One region of the Collinsella sp. AM23-17 genome, then DNA from elsewhere that is predicted to be linked to it. Evidence: riboswitches for the same ligand, from Rfam matches in the RefSeq annotation. Region 1 holds a riboswitch; the other holds the start of a gene.
The links. A riboswitch is a leader RNA that binds a small molecule or an ion and turns the genes downstream of it on or off. The one in region 1 is predicted to bind thiamine pyrophosphate.

Region 1 (9,188 bases):
CCGTCACCACGACGCAACGGGCCCAGCGTGTCCAGATAGGTGGACTTGATCTTGGACTTCTCACGCCAGTCCAAGATCAGACGCACGATTTCGTGGTCACGGGCAAGGTCGCTCAGCACCTTGGCGTTGGTCGAATAATAGCCGCGCTTGGTCTTTTTGAGGCCCTTGGTCGGAAGGCCCATCACGTCAAAGAGCACGTGCGAGAGCTGCATGGGACTGCCGATGTTAAAGGTCTCGTCGCCGGCCAGATCGCGAATGCTCCGCTCGATCTCGGCAATCTGGGTCGCCAGACCCTCGGACAGACTATGCAGGCGGTCGGGGTCCACGAGCATGCCCGCGCGCTCCATCTTGGCAAGCACCGGCACGAGCGGCATCTCGATGCCATCGAACACGTTGGCGGCGTTCTCGCGGGCCATGCGGTCGCGCAGCGGCGCCACGAGCGCCAGCGTCAGGGCCGCAGTGCGGGCAGCAGGGGCAGGAGCGTCCTCGCCAGCACCCTCCGCGCCGCGCGCCGCAGGCAGCGTCATCTGCAGATAGGTATCGGCCAGATACGCCTCATCAAACTCGGAGCGGTCGGAATCCAACAGATAGGCGGCGACCACAGTATCGAAGATGCGCGTGGAATCGACGGCCAGCGGATCCATGAGCTCGGGCTCAGAGGAATCGATGGGCGAAAGCTCGTGCAGCAGCGCCTTCATGTCCGGGCTCGCCACGCGGCCCTCCATAAACAGGCGCGCGAGCACGCCGGCGACCACGCCGTGGGCAACGTTGAAGCCATCGACCACGGCAGACGCACCGCCGTCGCCCTCCTCGAGCGCAAGCAACCCCTTGGACGTCGCCAGCCACAGCGTGCGCGTCAGGCCAAAAAGTGCGCCTTCCTCCTTGTCATCGTCCACCACGGCGGCGACCCACTCGCCCGCCTCGATCGCACGGACAACCTCGGACGCCACGGCAGCAAGCGCCTCGGCATCGCCGGCAGCGGTGCGCTCAATCGTGGGCATCTCAAACGTGCTAGCAGCGGCCGCAGCCCCGCCCTCGCCGCCAATCAGCGCCAAAAAACGGTTCTGCATGGCCGTAATGCCGAGCGTGCCCAGCGTAGCGGACACCTCGTCGGCAGAAAACGCCGGGAAGGACGTCGCATCAAAGTCGAGCTCGACAGGCGCATCGGTACGAATGGTTGCGACCTTGCGGCTCAGCAGCGCGTCGTCGATATGCGCGCGCAGGTTCTCGCCCATCTTGCCCTTGACCTCGTCGGCATGTGCGATGACCTCGTCCAAGCTGCCGTACTGCGCGATGAGCGCGCTCGCCTTTTTGGGGCCGATGCCCGGCACGCCGGGAATGTTGTCGGAAGTATCGCCCTTCAGGCCGTAAAAATCGGGCACGAGCGCCGGTGTAATGCCGTGATACAGGTCGTCCACGCTCTCGGGCGTCATGATCGCCACGTCGGACAGGCCTTTGCGGGTCGAGACCACGTTGACGTGCTCGGTCACGAGCTGATACATGTCGCGGTCGCCGGTCACCAGCAGCATGTCGCAGCCGGCTTCCTCGCCCAGGCGCGCCATGGTGCCCAGGATATCGTCACCTTCCCAGCCCTCGGACTGCAAAATCGGCACGTTGAGCGCAGCGAGCAGCTCCTTAATCATGGGGAACTGCGCGTGCAGGTCGGGGTCCATGGGCGGGCGCTGCGCCTTATACTGCGGCAGCATCTCCATGCGCACGCGCGGCTTGCCCTTATCAAACGCCACGACCACACCGTCGGGGTTAAAGGCGTCGATCATCTTGAGAAACATGTTTAAAAAGCCAAAGATCGCGTTGGTGGGGCGACCGTCCGGCGCGTTCATGGTGGGCGGCACGGCGTGGAAGGCGCGGTGCATGAGCGAGTTGCCGTCGATAACGGCAAAGGTGCGGCGCTTGTCAGACATATTGAATACCTCGCTTTGGGCTGGGCACGATTTGCTCCCACCAGTTTACACGCTCCCCGCCTCGCGGCCACCGCACATCAAGCTCCTCCGCCACCGCGCGCCCGCGCGTGATACGATGGCTCACGGTACATTAACCAGCACGATCGATCCGAAAGGAGCCTGCGTCATGGAGCGTCCCTGCGCATGGAAAAAGTACACGCCACAGCAGATCGAGGAGCTCGAGGAGCTTTGCCGCGGCTATAAGCAGTTTTTGAGTGAGAACAAGACCGAGCGCCTGTGTGTCAAGGCCGGCATCAAGATGGCCGAGGAGGCGGGCTACGTCGACCTGGAGACCGTGATCGCCGAAGGCCGCGAGCTCAAGGCAGGCGACAAGGTGTACGCCGCCAACCACGGCAAGGACCTTATGCTCGTCAACCTTGGAACCGCCCCGCTCGAGCAGGGCTTTAACATCCTGGGCGCCCACGTGGACTCGCCTCGCCTGGACCTCAAGCAAAATCCCGCCTTCGAGGCCGGCGACATGGCCTACCTCGACACGCACTACTACGGCGGCGTCAAGAGCTACCACTGGGTGGCCTCCCCGCTCGCGCTTGTGGGCGTCATCTGCAAAAAGGACGGCACCACCGTCGACATCAACATCGGCGACAAGGCTGACGACCCGGTCTTTACCATCTCCGACCTGCTGATTCACCTCTCGAGCGAGCAGATGGCCAAGCCCGCCAAGGACGCCGTCGACGCCGAGATCCTCGACGTGATTGTGGGCGGCCGCCCCGTCAAGTTTGACGAGGACGACAAGGACGCTCCCAAGGAGCCCGTCAAGCAGATGTTCCTGGATATCCTCAAGGAGCAGTACGACGTCGAGGAGGAGGACTTCCTCTCCGCCGAGATCGAGGTCGTGCCCGCCGGCCCGGCCCGCGACATGGGCCTCGACCGCTCCATGATTCTGGGCTATGGCCATGACGACCGCGTTTGCGCCTACCCCTCCATGCTCGCCCAGATCAATGTGGCCAATGTCGAGCGCACGAGCATCACACTCATCGTCGACAAGGAGGAGATTGGTTCCGTGGGTGCCACCGGCATGACGAGCCGCTTCTTCGAGAACACCGTCGCCGAGATCATGACGCTCGCCGGCGAGGATAGCCCGCTGGCCCTGCGCCGCGCACTCGCCCACAGCCGCATGCTCTCCTCTGACGTGTCCGCGGGCTTCGACCCGGGCTACGCCGGCAAGTTCGAAACCAAGAACGCAGCCTTTATGGGTCGCGGCCTGTGCTTTAACAAGTACACGGGCAGCCGCGGCAAGGGCGGCTCTAACGACGCCGACGCCGAGTATGTGGCCCTCATCCGCGACATCATGGACGAGGCGGGCGTTGACTTCCAGACCTGCGAGCTCGGCCGCGTCAACGCAGGTGGCGGCGGCACCATCGCCTACATCATGGCCAAGTACGGCATGAACGTCATCGACTCCGGTGTTGCCGTCCTGTCCATGCACGCCCTGTGGGAGGTCGCTAACAAGGCCGATATCTACGAGGCCTATCGCGGCTACAAGGCCTTCATCGAGCGCGCCTAACCGACCCTTCATCAGTTGCGGTGAAATACGGACTAAACTGGCCCATAAACGACCAAAACAGACCGTATTCCACCGCAACTTTCTTTTTGGCAGAGGAGAGTCCATGCTGCAGGTCATCATTTCGCCCGCCAAACAGATGCGCGCGGCCCAAGATGCTTTTGAAGTCCTGGGCATTCCACCTTTTGTGCACGAGACGGCTCGCCTCCACCGCGCACTGCTAAATATCGAGCGGAATGAAGGCAGCGGCGGCCTGCAGGCGCTATGGAACGTGAGTGACAAACTGCTGGGGCCTTGCCTCAACACCCTGCATGAATTCGGGCCCATCCTGAAAAACGGCGATCTCGACAATCCCGCACTCGCCCGTCACCTCTCCCCTGCCGTCATGTCCTATCACGGCATTCAATACCAGAGCATGGCACCCGAGGTGATGGATTTCGCGCAGCTCGCATGGCTGCAAGACCATCTGTGGATCCTCTCGGGCCTTTACGGATGCGTACGCCCCTTCCACGGCGTGTCGCCCTATCGGCTCGAAATGGGGGCGAAGCTTGCCGTCGACGATGCCCGAGACCTCTACGCGTTTTGGGGCGACAAACTCGCACGGGTCATCGCTCCGGCGGGCTCCAACGCTACGATCGTCAACCTTGCCAGCGTAGAGTATGCCAAAACCGTTCTGCCCCACCTCGCGGGCGACGCCACGGCCGTCACATGCCTCTTTGGCGAGGGTATCCGCAACGGGAAGCCCATCCAACGGTCGACCGCCAGCAAAAAGGCGCGCGGCTCCATGGTGCGGTGGATGGCAGAAAACAAGCTCGAGGATGCAAGCGAACTTACCGCATTCAACATCGGCTATCGTCACATCCCCGAGCTTTCAGACAAAAACACCCTGGTTTTCATGAACGCGCAGGCACAATAGGCCCGCCGTTTCCAAACACTCCGTTACTCCGCCAAGCCATCGGCCTTTGCAATCCCGTTTGTCGAACCGTCCTGATAGACAATCTTGACGTGCTCAACCTCGGACACCGCAACACCCGTCGGAGGCTCCAGACGCCATTCCGTCAGGACGATATCCATGGTCGTGGGCACATCTCCTTGATCTTTGAGCTTCACCGTGAGCGTTTTGAGCGCCGCGTCAAACGTCACGCGTTCGATTTCTTCACCTGGAATGGACCCACCACTCAGCTGCAACTGCACAAACTCATCGCGCGGGTACCAATAATCGCCCGGAACGGCGAGCGTATTGGCATTACCGCCAGTACTCCTCACCGTCATAATCGGTAGGCTATCATCAGCCTCGAACTCCCACGCAGCGCCGCCGCGACCGCCGAACGTCCAAATACAAAAGGCAATCACCAACACGGCAAGCACCGCAAAACCAATCGCGACAAGGCCATGGTGCGCACGGCTTTCCTCGGCCGATACATCCCATTGTGTCTCTCGATATAGATGCTTGTCTTCCATGTACGCCTCCCCACAGGCACGCTCGTTAGGCCAATCGTACCCATTCGAGCTATACTTGAGCCCATTACATAAACGGGGAGCTTGCAGGACAAGACGGCAGGCTGAGACTGGGCGCGCCCGCCCTGACCCGCAAACCTGATATGGGTAATGCCAACGAAGGGAGCCGTGCCAATGAGCACACAGACCGAGCCCAAGCTCGTCACGCAAATCGACTTCGCCCGCGCCGGGCAGATCACACCGCAGATGAAGGAGGTCGCCGAGCGCGAGCATCGCGACCCCGAGTACATCCGCGAGCGCGTGGCCGACGGCCGCATCGCCATTCCCGCCAACATCGTGCACATCAAAAAGGGCATGCGCGCCTTTGGCGTCGGTGAGGGCCTGTCCACCAAGGTCAACGTGAACCTGGGCATCTCGGGCGACAAGGCAGATGCCGCCGAGGAATGGAAGAAGGTCAAGATCGCCGAGGACTTTGGCGCCGACGCCATCATGGACCTCTCCAACTCGGGCAAGACGCGCCAGTTCCGCCAGCAGCTCATCGACGAGACGCCGCTCATGGTAGGCACCGTCCCCATGTACGACGCCATCGGCTACATGGAAAAGCCGCTGGTCAAGCTCACCAAGGACGACCTGTTCGAGGTCGTGCGCGCGCACGCCGAGGACGGCGTGGACTTTATGACCATCCACTGCGGCATCAACAAATCGGTCACCATGACCTTTAAGGAGACCGGCCGCCTCATGAACATTGTCAGCCGCGGCGGCTCGCTGCTATTTGGCTGGATGGAGGTTACCGGCAACGAAAACCCCTTCTACGAGTACTTTGACGAGCTGCTCGAGATCTGCCACGAGTACGACGTGACCATCTCGCTCGGCGACTCCTGCCGCCCGGGCTGTCTCTACGACTCCAATGACGCCACCGAGACCGCCGAGATGATCGAGCTGGGCAAGCTGTGCAAGCGCGCCTGGGCCGCCGGCGTCCAAGTCATGGTCGAGGGCCCGGGTCACATGGCGCTCGACGAGATCGCCGCCAACATGAAACTGCAGAAGCGCCTGTGCCACAACGCCCCGTTCTATGTGCTCGGGCCGCTGGTGACCGATATCGGCGTGGGCTACGACCACATCACCGCTGCCATCGGCGGCGCTATCTCCGCCAGCTCCGGTGCCGACTTCCTGTGCTACGTGACACCGGCCGAGCACCTATGCCTGCCTAACGCCCAGGATGTGCTCGACGGCCTCATGGCCACCAAGATCGCCGCACACGCCGCCGATATCGCCAAAAAGGTGCCGCACGCCCGCGACATGGACGACAAGATGGGCCAGGCACGCCGCAAGCTCGACTGGGATGCCATGTGGGAGTGTGCTCTCGACCCGGTCACCGGTAAGAAGCGCTACGAGGAGTCCCCCGCCGCCACCGAGGGCACCTGCACCATGTGTGGCAAGATGTGCGCCGTCCGCACCGTTAACAAGGTGTTCGAAGGCACGACGATCGACCTCGGCATGGAGGACTAACTCGTCACCGGAGCCACAATCGGTAACATGGTGTTCGTCAATTGTTGACGTGTGAACATTTGCTTACATTTGCGTAAAGATTGCATCGCCCGCCCGGGTTCGACATAGAGTCGGCCCGGGCATCTTTATAATGCTGGCTTAAAGACCCATTTGATTCCGACCGAACAAGGGAGCAAACATGGATCGCAGTAAGGTACCTGCCGTTCTATCCATCGCAGGATCCGATTCCAGCGGTGGCGCCGGCATTCAGGCCGACATCAAGACCATCACGGCGCACCGCCTGTATGCCGAGACGGCCATCACCGCCATCACCGCACAAAACACGCTCGGTGTCACCGCCGTGCAGAATATCTCCCCTGATATCGTCGCTGCGCAGATTGACGCCGTATTTGACGATATCCGCCCCAGCGCCGTCAAGATCGGCATGGTTTCCTCTGCCGAGATTATCGAGGTTATCGCCGACCGCCTGAGCGCCTGGAACGCGACAAACGTGGTCGTCGACCCCGTCATGGTAGCCACCTCGGGCGCACGGCTGATTGCCGAAGATGCCGCCGAGGCGCTCACCCGCCGCCTGTTCCCACTAGCAACCGTCATCACGCCCAATATTCCCGAGGCCATGGCCCTGCTTGACTACGAGGTCGACTCCGAGCGCACACAGCAAAATGCTGCCATGCTCCTCACCCGCCGCTTTGGTTGCGCATCCCTCGTTAAGGGTGGGCATCTTGTCAACGAGGCCAACGATGTATTGGCCGAACCCGCGCCGCTCGATGACGAGGGCAACCATCTGGGCGATCCGCTCACCACGTGGTTCCGCCACAAGCGCATCGAGACCGACAACACACACGGCACCGGCTGCACGCTTTCGTCCGCCATCGCCTGCGCGCTGGCCCAGGGCATGGATCTTGCCGATGCCGTCAACGCCGGCAAGGCCTACCTAACGGGTGCTCTCGCCGCCGGCTTTGACATGGGCAAAGGCTCCGGCCCTGTCAACCACATGTGGCAGTACTAAATAGCCAGTAACCTGCCAAAAAAAGACAGGCTACCTTGCACCAAAAACCGTCGCAACATTCGATGAAAATCGTGCAAACGCGAAAAATCATCGGATGTTGCGACGGTTTGATTTTAGATAGCGGTCGAGCAAAGGACCGGGGCGCCTATTCGTCGGCGAGCTGGATGCCGAGCAGACCCGAGAGTGCCAACGCCTGCTCGGCATTAACCGTCAGGCCACGCAGCTCATGGTAGTCGCCCGAGACGACAGGAGCCGCGAACGTACAACACGATACATCCACGCCGGAAAGCGGCGTCTTGAACACATCGATTCGCGTCAGGTCGCAGCCGTCCAAGCGCAATTGCCCCAGCTTTGCCCCCTGGAGTGCGGCCTCGGTCAAACGCGTGTCACGCGCAGCCATGGGGCCAATGCTTCCCTCCGAAAGGTTCGCATAGCTCAAATCGCACGATGTAAACGACACGCTCGACAGACGCGCCCTGAGCAAGTTGAGCCCCGGCGCCGAGCAGTCAACGAAGTCGCAGCGGTTGAGCCAGCAACCTTCCATGTTGCAGCGGATAAAGCGGCAACCGCGAAACACCACGTCGCGAAACGTCGAGCCGCTCCAGTCAACGCTATCGAACTCGCATGATCGGAACACGACGCCATCGAAGGTCGCGCCGTTCGCCACGTCGCAGGCAAGATCCAAATCCTCAAAAGCGGTATTGGAGACGAGCTCATCGCCCTCGGCAAAGAGGTCGATGAGCTCGTCCATGCCCATATGGCAGCCAATCCGTTCGTTTACCCGGGCAAAACCACCACAAAGGTGCCTGTCCCCTTTGCGGTGGCTTGGGGTCGCGCTACTCACCGAGCATCTCTTGGAGCTTGGCTGCCACGGCATGTCCCAAGCTCTCGTGGCTTTCGGGCATCATATGCAGATAGTCAATATCGCCCGGCTCGGCAAACTCGGCGGCATTCAAAAAGTCGCAGCCAAACTGCTCGGCCACGTGCGCATAGTACTCGCCAAAATGTTCAGATGCCTCGACGGAACGCTCGTCAAAATCGGTCATATATATATCGGCGATCTGCGGCTTGATCTTGATAGGAGCCATCAGCAGGATGCGCGGGCAAGGCGCGGCGTCGGTCCACGGAAACGCGCGGACGGCGCGAATCAGCGCCATGGCGCCACGGGCGATATCGGAAGCTGTCACGTTAAAGACCGTCTTACAGTCGTTGGTGCCCAGCATGATCACAATGGCGTCCAGCGGCTTATGAGCCTCGAGCAGCATCGGAAGCGCGCGAATGCCGTTGAGGTTAGTGTCCAGATGGCACATGTCGTCGCGTACCGTCGTGCGGCCGTTGAGGCCTTCTTCAATTACATGCCAGCCCTCGCCTAAGTCACGTTGGACCACGCCACACCAGCGCACATCCTGCGCATAGCGCACCGCGGTACCGTCGCGCATGCCCGCCGGATCGTAACCATAGGTGTTGCTGTCACCAAAGCACAGAACGTTTTTCATCGTAAGCTCCCCACTCAATAAAAAGCCGACAGGAGCAGCCTCTCCCGTCGGCTCGGTATATCGCATCACGAGCACCGTTTACAGGTACTTGCGCCAGTCGTCGTCATCCTCGTCATCCTCGGCAGCGGCCTGAGCCTGCTCGGCGGCACGGGCGGCTGCGGCGCGGGCGGCAACCTGAGCATAGGACTCCTCGTTTCGCTCGGGGAAGTTTGCCAGCACGTGCTCGAATTTGG
Region 2 (9,188 bases), on a different contig from region 1:
CCAGGGCTTATCATGATGCACCGAAATACTGTGCCACCATCGAAACGGCCCAGGTAAAAAAGGATGAAGTTGTCATTACTGGCGAGATTCCCGCCCGCTGTATACAGGCATACCGTACTGATCTGGCCTTTTACACCAACGGGCGGAGCGTATGCCTTACAGAGCTGAAAGGATATCAGGCCGCTGTCGGTCAGCCGGTCATCCAGCCCCGCCGTCCAAACAGCCGCCTGGACAAGGTGCGCCATATGTTTCAGAAGGTAATGTAAAGATACATAATCGTCAAGACGGCAACAATCAGAAGTTATGGAGGGTAACAATGGAATATAGTAAGGAAGATTTAATGGAAGCAAAAAAGCAACGAGTGGGGCATCTCGGAATCGTTATTCTTGAGCAGGACCTCTCGGCAGTGTTCCAGACGTTTGGCGAGGTCGTCCTCGGTTGCAATCGTAGATAGGATGGCAAACTCGTCGCCTCCCAGACGAAATGCCGCCTCGTCTACCTTCATATACAGCTTGAGATAGAGGCTTACCTGCAAGATATAGCGGTTACCTGCGTCATGTCCAAAGATGTCGTTGCAGTGCTTAAGGTTATCGATGTCGATAAAAGCCATGGTCACGGGCAGTTCCTGTTCCCAGATTTCCTCTAAGGAACGGGCAAAGCCGCCGCGGTTGCCAAGTCCGGTGAGCTGGTCGGTAAAGGCGGTCCTGATCAGATCCTCCTGACGCTCGAGAAGGTCACGGACGGTCTTTTCGAGCGTTTCGGTGTAATTGCTGTCAGTGTCCATGCTGTAAGCGGCTTTCTGAGGTCGGGGTGGATCGCGTCGGGCGAGCTCGTTGTGTACGCGCGTTGTTACTCACGTTTTGCGTGTATCCAGGCCCCTGCCTTGCTGCGTCATTGGGTTTATTTGTCGGCCAGTGTTCTCTGCCAATACCTGCTAAGTAAAAATAACAGTATAGGATTGTATATGGGTGTCTCTGCCGCGGGTGGCTATTATTCGCCAAACGGTAGCGCAATGATGCGATGTTTGAAGAAAATGCAACTGAGACGATATATGTTGACGGGTATACTTGTTTCGTTTTAAAACGCAGGAACGGAGATGGTCGCATGGCACAGCCAGATACGACGCCCACGGTGGGACTTGCGCTCGAGGGAGGCGGCTACCGCGGTATGTATACGGCGGGCGTGCTCGACGTATGGATGGAGCACGGCTTAACCTGCGACCATATGGTGGGTGTCTCGGCGGGCGCGGCGTTTGGCTACAACTTTAAATCGCGCCAGATCGGCCGCGCCATTCGCTACAACAAGGCCTATTGCGCCGACAAGCGCTATGCGAGCGTGACGAGCTGGTTGCGAACCGGCGATATGTTCAATGCCGAGTTTGCCTATCATGAGGTACCCATCGAGCGCGATCCCATCGATCTGGAGGCATATCGCGCCTGCCCCATGCGGTTTACGTGCGTATGTACCGATCTTAAGACGGGGCAGGCCGTCTACCATGACCTGCCCTATGGCGACGAGCGCGATATTGAGTGGATCCGGGCGTCGTCGGCGATTCCCGTGGCGACGCGTCCTGTTGCCATCGAGGGTCGTAAGTACTTGGATGGCGGTGTTGCCGATTCCATTCCCAGCGCTTGGCTGTTTGAGCAAGGCTATGACCGCAACGTGGTGGTGCTGACGCAGCCGGCGGGCTTTGTAAAGCAGCCCAATAGCGTGATGCCTATGCTGCGTCGCGTGTATCGTCACTATCCGGAGTTTGTTGCGGCGCTTGAGCATCGGCACGAGGTCTACAATGCCACGCTCGATGACCTGGCGCGTCGCGAGGCTGCCGGCGAGATCTTTGTGGTGCGGCCCAGCGAATCGGTGAAGGTGCCGTCGCTGTGCCGCGAGCCCGATGAGCTCGAGCGCATCTATCAGGTCGGTCGTCGTGATGCGGAGACGACGTTGCCCGCGCTGGAAGCGTATCTGGCGGGGTAGGGACTACGCCGGAAACTGCATCCCGTAATCAGCGTTCAGACTGGGACGCAGTTTCCCGCTGGTCCTCTATGCGGAAAGCGCGTCCCAGAATGGACGTCCAAACTGGGATGCGCTTTCCGCTCTTGAAGATATGAGGCTGCGGAGCAGCTGCTCGGCATAGGTCTATGCTTGCTGCCAGGTATCGACGAGCTCCTCGGCTGCGGCGTAGGGGTCGTCGGCGCTGCAGACGGCGCTCACCACAAAGAAGCCGTCGACGCCGGTGGACTTGAGTTGCGGCAGATCGGCCGTCTTGACGCCGCCGCCCACCACAATGGGGACGGGGCTTGCCGCATGGAGGGCGGCCAGGTCCTCAAAGCTCTTGGTGATGATGGAGCCGTCGGCCGCACGTCCGCAGTCGCGCTTGGTTTCGGTCTCGTGGAGCGGGCCTACGCCCAGGTAATCGACCAGGCTCATGTCGGCGGTCTTGACGTACTCGAGCATCTCCTCGCAGCGGGCCGAAAGACCCACGATGGCATCGGGGCCCAAAAGATTGCGGCAGACCTCGACGGGGATGTCGCTCTGGCCAACATGCACGCCGTCGACGGCAATACCCTGCTCGCGTGCGGCAAGTACGCAGTCAAGGCGGTCGTCGATCAGCAGCGCGACCTGCCCGGTTTTGCCGGCCTGAGCGATGGCCTGCGCGGTATCGCCCGTCAGTGCGATGATCTCGCGGGCGCTTGCCACCTTGGAACGCACCTGAATGCAGGTAAAGCCGGCGTCGAGCGCCTGGGCCACCACATCGCCCACGGGGCGTCCGAGGGTGTTTTCGGGGCCGAGTACCAGATAGGCCGAGATATCAAGGTTGTCGCGGATGCTCACTGTGCTTCCTCCTGCTTTTTGATCTGCGCTTCCATGCGCTCGAGCTTGCCAGTCATGGTGTCGGTAAATCCGGGTCGAATATCGGCCTTGAGCACGACTTCGGTGCGGATGCCCTTGCTCGCCAACACAAAGGTTGCGTCGCGCACGACCTGCATGACTTCGTCCCAGTCACCCTCGATCTCGGTGAACATCGAGGTGGTGCGGTTGGGAAGGCCGCTCTCGCGAATGACGCGTACGACCTCGGCGACCTCGGCGGACAGCTCGTCGCCGGTGCCGCACGGGGCGATGGCTACGGCGACGAGCGTGTTCATACCGGCATTGGTTGCGGGCTCGGACATGCCTTATGCCTCCTCGAGCTCGAGTTGGTTATCGGCGATGTCCTGGGCGGTTGCGCGATAGAGCTCGTCGATAAAGGCGACCTTAAAGCTTGCCGGGGCATCGGCGACAGCGGCGGCACGCGTGCCGGCAACGTTGTAGACGGCGGTGCCACAGATGGCTGCCGTAAACGGATCGGCAGCGCAGGCGTACACAGCCAGCACACCGCCCTGCGAGCAACCGCAGCCGGTGATTTTGGACATGAGCGGGCTGCCGCCGTGGGACTTGGCCACGGTCGTGCCGTCGGTAATCAGGTCGACTTCGCCCGAGACCACAACGGCGCCGCCGGTGTAGCGGGCGAGCGCCACGGCGGCGCCGCGGGCGGCGTCTACCGTGTCGGTGGTATCGACACCGCGCACGCGACTCAGATCGGCCGCTTCGCCCTCAAGGCCCCACAGGCCGGCGAGCGCGATAATCTCGGAGGCATTGCCGCGCACGATGGCGGGTTTGTACTGCTTGAGTTCGTTTACCAGTTGGGTGCGCAGGCTGCCGATGCCCAGGCCCACCGGATCGAGCACCCAGGGCTTGCCGGCGTCGTGTGCCGCCTTGGCCGCGCGGGGAATCGTCTGCTCGTAGATGGGGAAGAGTGTGCCCATGTTCAGATAGATGGCGCCGCCGCCGGCAACGAGCGCCTCGCCCTCGTCGGGCAGATAGACCATGGCGGCCGATCCGCCCACGGCGAGCTGCGCGTTGGCGACAAAGTCAATCGTCACCGTGTTGGTGATGGAGCCCGCCATGGGATTGGTGGCGCGAATCTTCTCCACGGCCTTGACCACATTTTGCTTAAGCTGTTCCGAATCGATCACTGCACATGCCTCCTTGGCATAGAAAAGGGGCGCTGTGCATAGACAGCGCCCCTGTAAAGGCGGCATGCTCCCTACGCCAGCATTAACTGACAGGTTCAAAGGATTGGGCCCTATGCCCTCTCAGCCTTGTGGTTTGCACCGCCGGCACTCCCGCATCGAATCTGTTGTTCCCTATACTAGCGCACCTGCCAATAAGGGACAGGTTTATTTTGGCAGGTAACAACTGGGGCTTTGCGTTTTCCCAGATAAAACCTGCCAATATAAACCTGTCTCTTTTTGGCAGGTCGGTACAATAGACGGGATTAAGAATGACCGAGGGGGCCTTATGATTAAACTTGTGCTGACCGATATGGACGATACGCTGATTCCAGCCGGGCATGACGGCGCCAGCGACTACGCCATCGAGGGCATTCATGCCATGCAGGCGGCGGGTCTGCACTTTGGCCCGGTTTCGGGTCGCCAGCCCTCCGCGATGGGCTGGATGTTCCGCAATCGCGCCGAGTGCTTCTCGACCGGCGCGTTCTGCAACGGCCAGGTCATGTTTGTGGACGGCGAGGTGGTAGCCTCGCATGCGACCGATAGCGACGCACTCATGCGTTTGGCCGCCTATCTGGAAGAAGAAACCGACGATACCTATCTGAAGGTCTACAGCTTAGGCGATGACTTTTGGAATAACGATGCCTATTGTGTGACGAGCGACCCCGAGCGTGTGCGCCGCGCCATGGAGTCGGGCGGCAACGCATGGCTCAAGGGCGAAGAGGCCCCGTGCCGTCCTGTCGTCGATGACGCGTCGGTGTTCAAGGCGAATATCTGGAGTGCTCGTTCGCGTGAGGAGCTCGCGGAGCTCCGCGAGCGCGTTGCCGCTGAGGTGCCGGAACTCTCGCTTGTGTTTCCCAACAATCGTGTGCGCCTGTTCGACATTCTTCCAGCAGGTTGGGACAAGGGTTGCGCTGCGCTGGAGCTGGCGCGCGCTTTGGACCTGACGTCCGACGAGGTGGCCGTATTTGGCGATTCCGATAACGACCTGCCCATGATCGGTGCCGTCCCCAACTCCGTTGCAGTCGCCAATGCCAACGAGGCCGTCACGGCTGCCGCGCGCTGGCATATCGGCGCTGCGGCAGACGATGCGGTTGCCGGGGCTCTGCATCAGATTGCCGCCTGCGCCGCGACGGGGGAGATGCCGTCGTTTATGCGTCAGGCAGATGCGGCGGGTTCGGGTTTCGCGGACGTCTAGGGAGGCCATCATGAAGCTTCAACAGCTCAGGTATGTCGTCAAAGTTGCCGAATGCGGCAGCATCACCGAGGCCTCGCGCCGGCTCTTTGTGTCGCAGCCTTCGATTACCGCGTCGATCCGCGATCTCGAAAACGAGATGGGTGTGCACATCTTTGAGCGCACCAACAAGGGTGTCATTGTGTCCGAGGAGGGCGAGACCTTCTTGGGCTACGCGCGCCAGGTGCTCGATCAGGCGGATCTGCTCGAAGGCAAGTACAAGGGCGCGTCCGAGCAGGTGCCGCACTTTAGTGTGAGCTGCCAGCATTATTCCTTTGCCGTCAACGCGTTTGTCGATGTGATCCGTGAGTTCGATGCCGCGCGCTATGACTTTACCCTACGCGAGGAGCAGACCCACGAGATTATCGAGGATGTCGCGCACATGAAAAGCGAGCTGGGCATCCTGTATCTGTCCGAGCACAACCGCGAGGTTATCGAGCGCATGCTGGCGGCCAACGAGCTCGTGTTCGAAGGGCTCTTCTGTGCCACGCCGCATATCTTCGTCTGTGCCGACCATCCGCTGGCGGACCGCTCCAGCGTGACGCTCGAGGATCTGGAAGACTACCCGTTCCTGTCCTACGAGCAGGGCAGCTACAACTCGTTTTACTATTCCGAGGAGCTGACCTCGACGTTTGAGCGTCGCAAGAATATCCGCGTGCGCGACCGTGCGACGTTGTTCAATTTGGCCATGGGCCTCAACGGCTACACGGTGTGCTCGGGCGTGATTAGCCACGAACTCAACGGCCCCGGCATTATCTCGATTCCGCTCGATGTGGATGAGTACATGGAGATCGGCATCATCACGCGCAAGAACACGACGCTTACGCGCTACGGTCAAGCCTATATCGACGCGATCCGTCAGCATATCTAGACTGCTGCGTCCTGTACAGGTCAAATCTCTTCATGGCAGTCCCAACTGATATAGGAAGCATCTATATCAAACTGTTATAAACGTATATTTTACGATGGCTATATGAGCGCTCATACTCTGTCCCAGTAAAGCAACCAATGCAAAGGGAGATATCTATGAGCACTTCGATTCAACCGAACGCGCCGTTTCGTGCCGATATCGTCGGCAGTTTTCTTCGTCCGCAGGCCGTAAAGGATGCCCGCGCTGCCTATGCGGCAGGCACGCTTGATGCCGAGGGGCTTAAGGCCGTCGAGGATGAGGCTATTCGCGACCTGGTGGACAAGCAAAAGGCCGCTGGCCTGCAGGTGATTACCGATGGCGAGTTTCGTCGCAGTTACTGGCACCTCGACTTTATGTGGGGGCTCAACGGCATTGAACGCCGCACCTCGCGTACGGGCTATATGTTCCACGACGAGGAGACCACGGCTGACACCGCCGTGGTGACCGGCCCCATCAGCGGCGAGAACCACCCCTTCGTCGAGCACTTTAAGTTTGTCAAGGCACTCGAGGGGGAGGGTCAGGTTGCGCGTCAGACCATTCCGGCGCCGATCCAGACGTTCTCGGAGGTTACGCTCGACCGCTGCGATGGCCAGCAGGAGAGCCTGCGCGCTGTCTATAAGACCGATGAGGAACTTGCCGACGCAATTGCAGCCGCTTATCGCACGGTGATCGCCGACCTGTACGCAGCGGGTTGCCGCAACATCCAGTTTGATGACTGCACCTGGGGCATCTATTGCGATACCGACTTTGTGTCCAAGACTGGCATGAGCCCGGTTGACCTGCAAAGGGTGAGCGAGCTGGGCGTGGCGCTCAACAACGCCGCCATCGAGGGCAAGCCCGACGATCTGGTTGTCAACACGCACGTGTGCCGCGGCAACTACCACTCCACCTATGCCTTTGAGGGCGGCTACGATCCCATCGCGCCGTACCTGTTCGCACATGAGAATGTCGATGCGTTCTATCTGGAGTTCGACACGCCGCGCGCCGGCGGCTTTGAGCCGCTCAAGTACGTCGCTCCCGGCAAGAAGGTCGTGCTGGGCTTGGTAACCACCAAGGCGGCAGAGCTCGAGAACGAGGACGCCATCGTCGAGCGCATCCGCGAAGCCGCAAAGTACGTGCCGCTCGAGAACCTGTACCTGTCGCCCCAGTGCGGCTTTGCCAGCTGCGAGATTGGCAACAAGCTGACCGAGGACGAGCAGTGGGCAAAGATCGCCCTGGTCAAACGCATCGCCGAGCGCATCTGGAAGTAGTGCTGCCGTTCGCAGGGGCGTCGTGGTCGGAGCGGCATGCATCGCGTACAATGGTTCGGATCGTATCGTTCGGGCAGGTAATCCGATATGCCCGGGCGCCCTTCCATTATGAAAGGACATCCATGTCCCAATCCTCGACGCCCGCCGTCGCCGATGCCATCTACGATGCGTCGTCGCTCGGTCGCCCGCGCATGTTCCTACTCGGTCTGCAGCATCTATTCGCGATGTTCGGTGCCACGGTGCTCGTACCCGTGCTCACCGGTCTCTCGGTGTCGGCGACCCTTTTGTTTGCCGGCCTGGGCACGCTGCTCTTCCACTTCCTATCGCGCGGCAAGGTGCCAGCGTTTTTGGGATCTTCGTTTGCCTTTATCGCGGGCTATGCCGCCATCGCGCCCAACGGCGAGGCCGAGCTTTTGCCCTACGCCTGCCTAGGTGTAGCCTGTGCCGGCCTGCTCTATCCGGTGCTGGCGGCCCTGTTTCGCGCGTTTGGTGCCAAGCGCGTTATGCGCTTCTTCCCGCCGGTAGTGACTGGCCCCATCGTCATTTCCATCGGCCTGATCTTGGCAAGCTCTGCCATCGCCAACTGCCAGACCAATTGGCTTGTTGCCGTTGTCGCTGTGGCGGTGATCGTCATCTGCAACATCTGGGGCCGTGGCATGGTCAAGATCGTGCCGATTCTGCTGGGCGTTGTGGTGAGCTATGCCGTTGCGACTGCGCTCGGCGAGGTTGATTTCTCGGGCGTCGCAGCCGCTCCCTGGGTTGGCTTGCCCGTCGTGTGGGATAACACCGTGTTTGCGCTCTTTGGCCCGCAGTTCGATAGCGGTCTTGCCACGACGGCCATCATCACCATTATGCCGCTGGCCTTTGCGACCATGATCGAGCATATCGGTGACATCTCGGCTATCGGCTCCACTTGCGAGCGTAACTACATCGCCGATCCTGGCCTGCATCGCACGCTGCTTGGCGACGGCCTGGCGACCATTCTCGCATCGCTCTTTGGCGCTCCGGCTAACACCACCTATGGCGAGAACACCGGTGTGCTTGCCCTAACGCGTGTGTTTGACCCGCGCGTGATTCGCATTGCCGCATGTTGTGCCATTGTGCTCTCGTTCTGCCCCAAGTTCGCGGCTGTCATTGCGGCCATGCCGGCGTGTGTAATCGGCGGCGTGTCGCTCGTGCTCTATGGCATGATCAGCGCCGTGGGCGTCCGCAACCTCATCGAGAACCAGGTCGATTTCCAAAACAACCGCAACGTGCTGGTGGCCGCCCTGGTGCTCGTGCTTTCGCTCGGCATTGCGTACAGCACCGCCGGCGCCATCGTGCTTGAGCTGGGCGGCGTGACGATTTCGCTTTCCGGCCTTGCCGTGGGCTCGCTGGTGGGCATCGTGCTCAACGCCATCCTGCCGGGTAACGACTTTGAGTTTGACGTCTCCGAGCTTGAGGAGGCTGCTGAGTAACAACTGCGTCCAGCTAAAACAAGATATGGTGCCCATGCGTATATGCGCGTGGGCACCATTTTTAATGCGTCAGTATCCAGTGGATGCCGCGGGCCATGCGCAAGTCGGTCTGGGAAAAGTGATTGCCGGGGTTGAGCTCCAGCGTCGTGGGAATACCACGTTCGCCGAGCAGCTTTTCCATTGCGCGCGTATCGTCGAGTACGTGCCGCATCATGCGGTTGGGAGTCTTGGTCTCCTTTTTACCGAGCGACAGATAGACAGCCTGCGGGCTGCCGGCAAATGGCGCCG

Region 2: it holds a riboswitch for thiamine pyrophosphate, as region 1 does, so the genes downstream of both, thiM (hydroxyethylthiazole kinase) here and thiC (phosphomethylpyrimidine synthase ThiC) in region 1, are expected to answer to the same signal.

Annotation. Positions count from the first base shown of each region.
Region 1 covers NZ_QRHU01000012.1:68,081-77,268, forward strand. Annotated here, with positions in the region: gene polA (DNA polymerase I) at 1-1,922, opposite strand, end outside; gene DW645_RS05945 (aminopeptidase) at 2,089-3,486, shown strand; gene DW645_RS05950 (YaaA family protein) at 3,590-4,399, shown strand; gene DW645_RS05955 (hypothetical protein) at 4,423-4,944, opposite strand; TPP riboswitch at 5,008-5,123, shown strand; gene thiC (phosphomethylpyrimidine synthase ThiC) at 5,116-6,450, shown strand; gene thiD (bifunctional hydroxymethylpyrimidine kinase/phosphomethylpyrimidine kinase) at 6,629-7,459, shown strand; gene DW645_RS05970 (pentapeptide repeat-containing protein) at 7,605-8,216, opposite strand; gene DW645_RS05975 (SGNH/GDSL hydrolase family protein) at 8,296-8,955, opposite strand; gene DW645_RS05980 (TIGR02452 family protein) at 9,034-9,188, opposite strand, start outside.
Region 2 covers NZ_QRHU01000008.1:89,972-99,159, reverse strand. Annotated here, with positions in the region: gene tet(W) (tetracycline resistance ribosomal protection protein Tet(W)) at 1-266, shown strand, start outside; gene DW645_RS04440 (GGDEF domain-containing protein) at 338-784, opposite strand; gene DW645_RS04435 (patatin family protein) at 1,105-1,974, shown strand; gene DW645_RS04430 (thiamine phosphate synthase) at 2,137-2,832, opposite strand; gene DW645_RS04425 (thiamine-binding protein) at 2,829-3,170, opposite strand; gene thiM (hydroxyethylthiazole kinase) at 3,174-4,013, opposite strand; TPP riboswitch at 4,065-4,175, opposite strand; gene DW645_RS04415 (HAD-IIB family hydrolase) at 4,339-5,247, shown strand; gene DW645_RS04410 (LysR family transcriptional regulator) at 5,258-6,154, shown strand; gene DW645_RS04405 (5-methyltetrahydropteroyltriglutamate--homocysteine S-methyltransferase) at 6,310-7,443, shown strand; gene DW645_RS04400 (uracil-xanthine permease family protein) at 7,566-8,900, shown strand; gene DW645_RS04395 (alpha/beta hydrolase) at 8,962-9,188, opposite strand, start outside.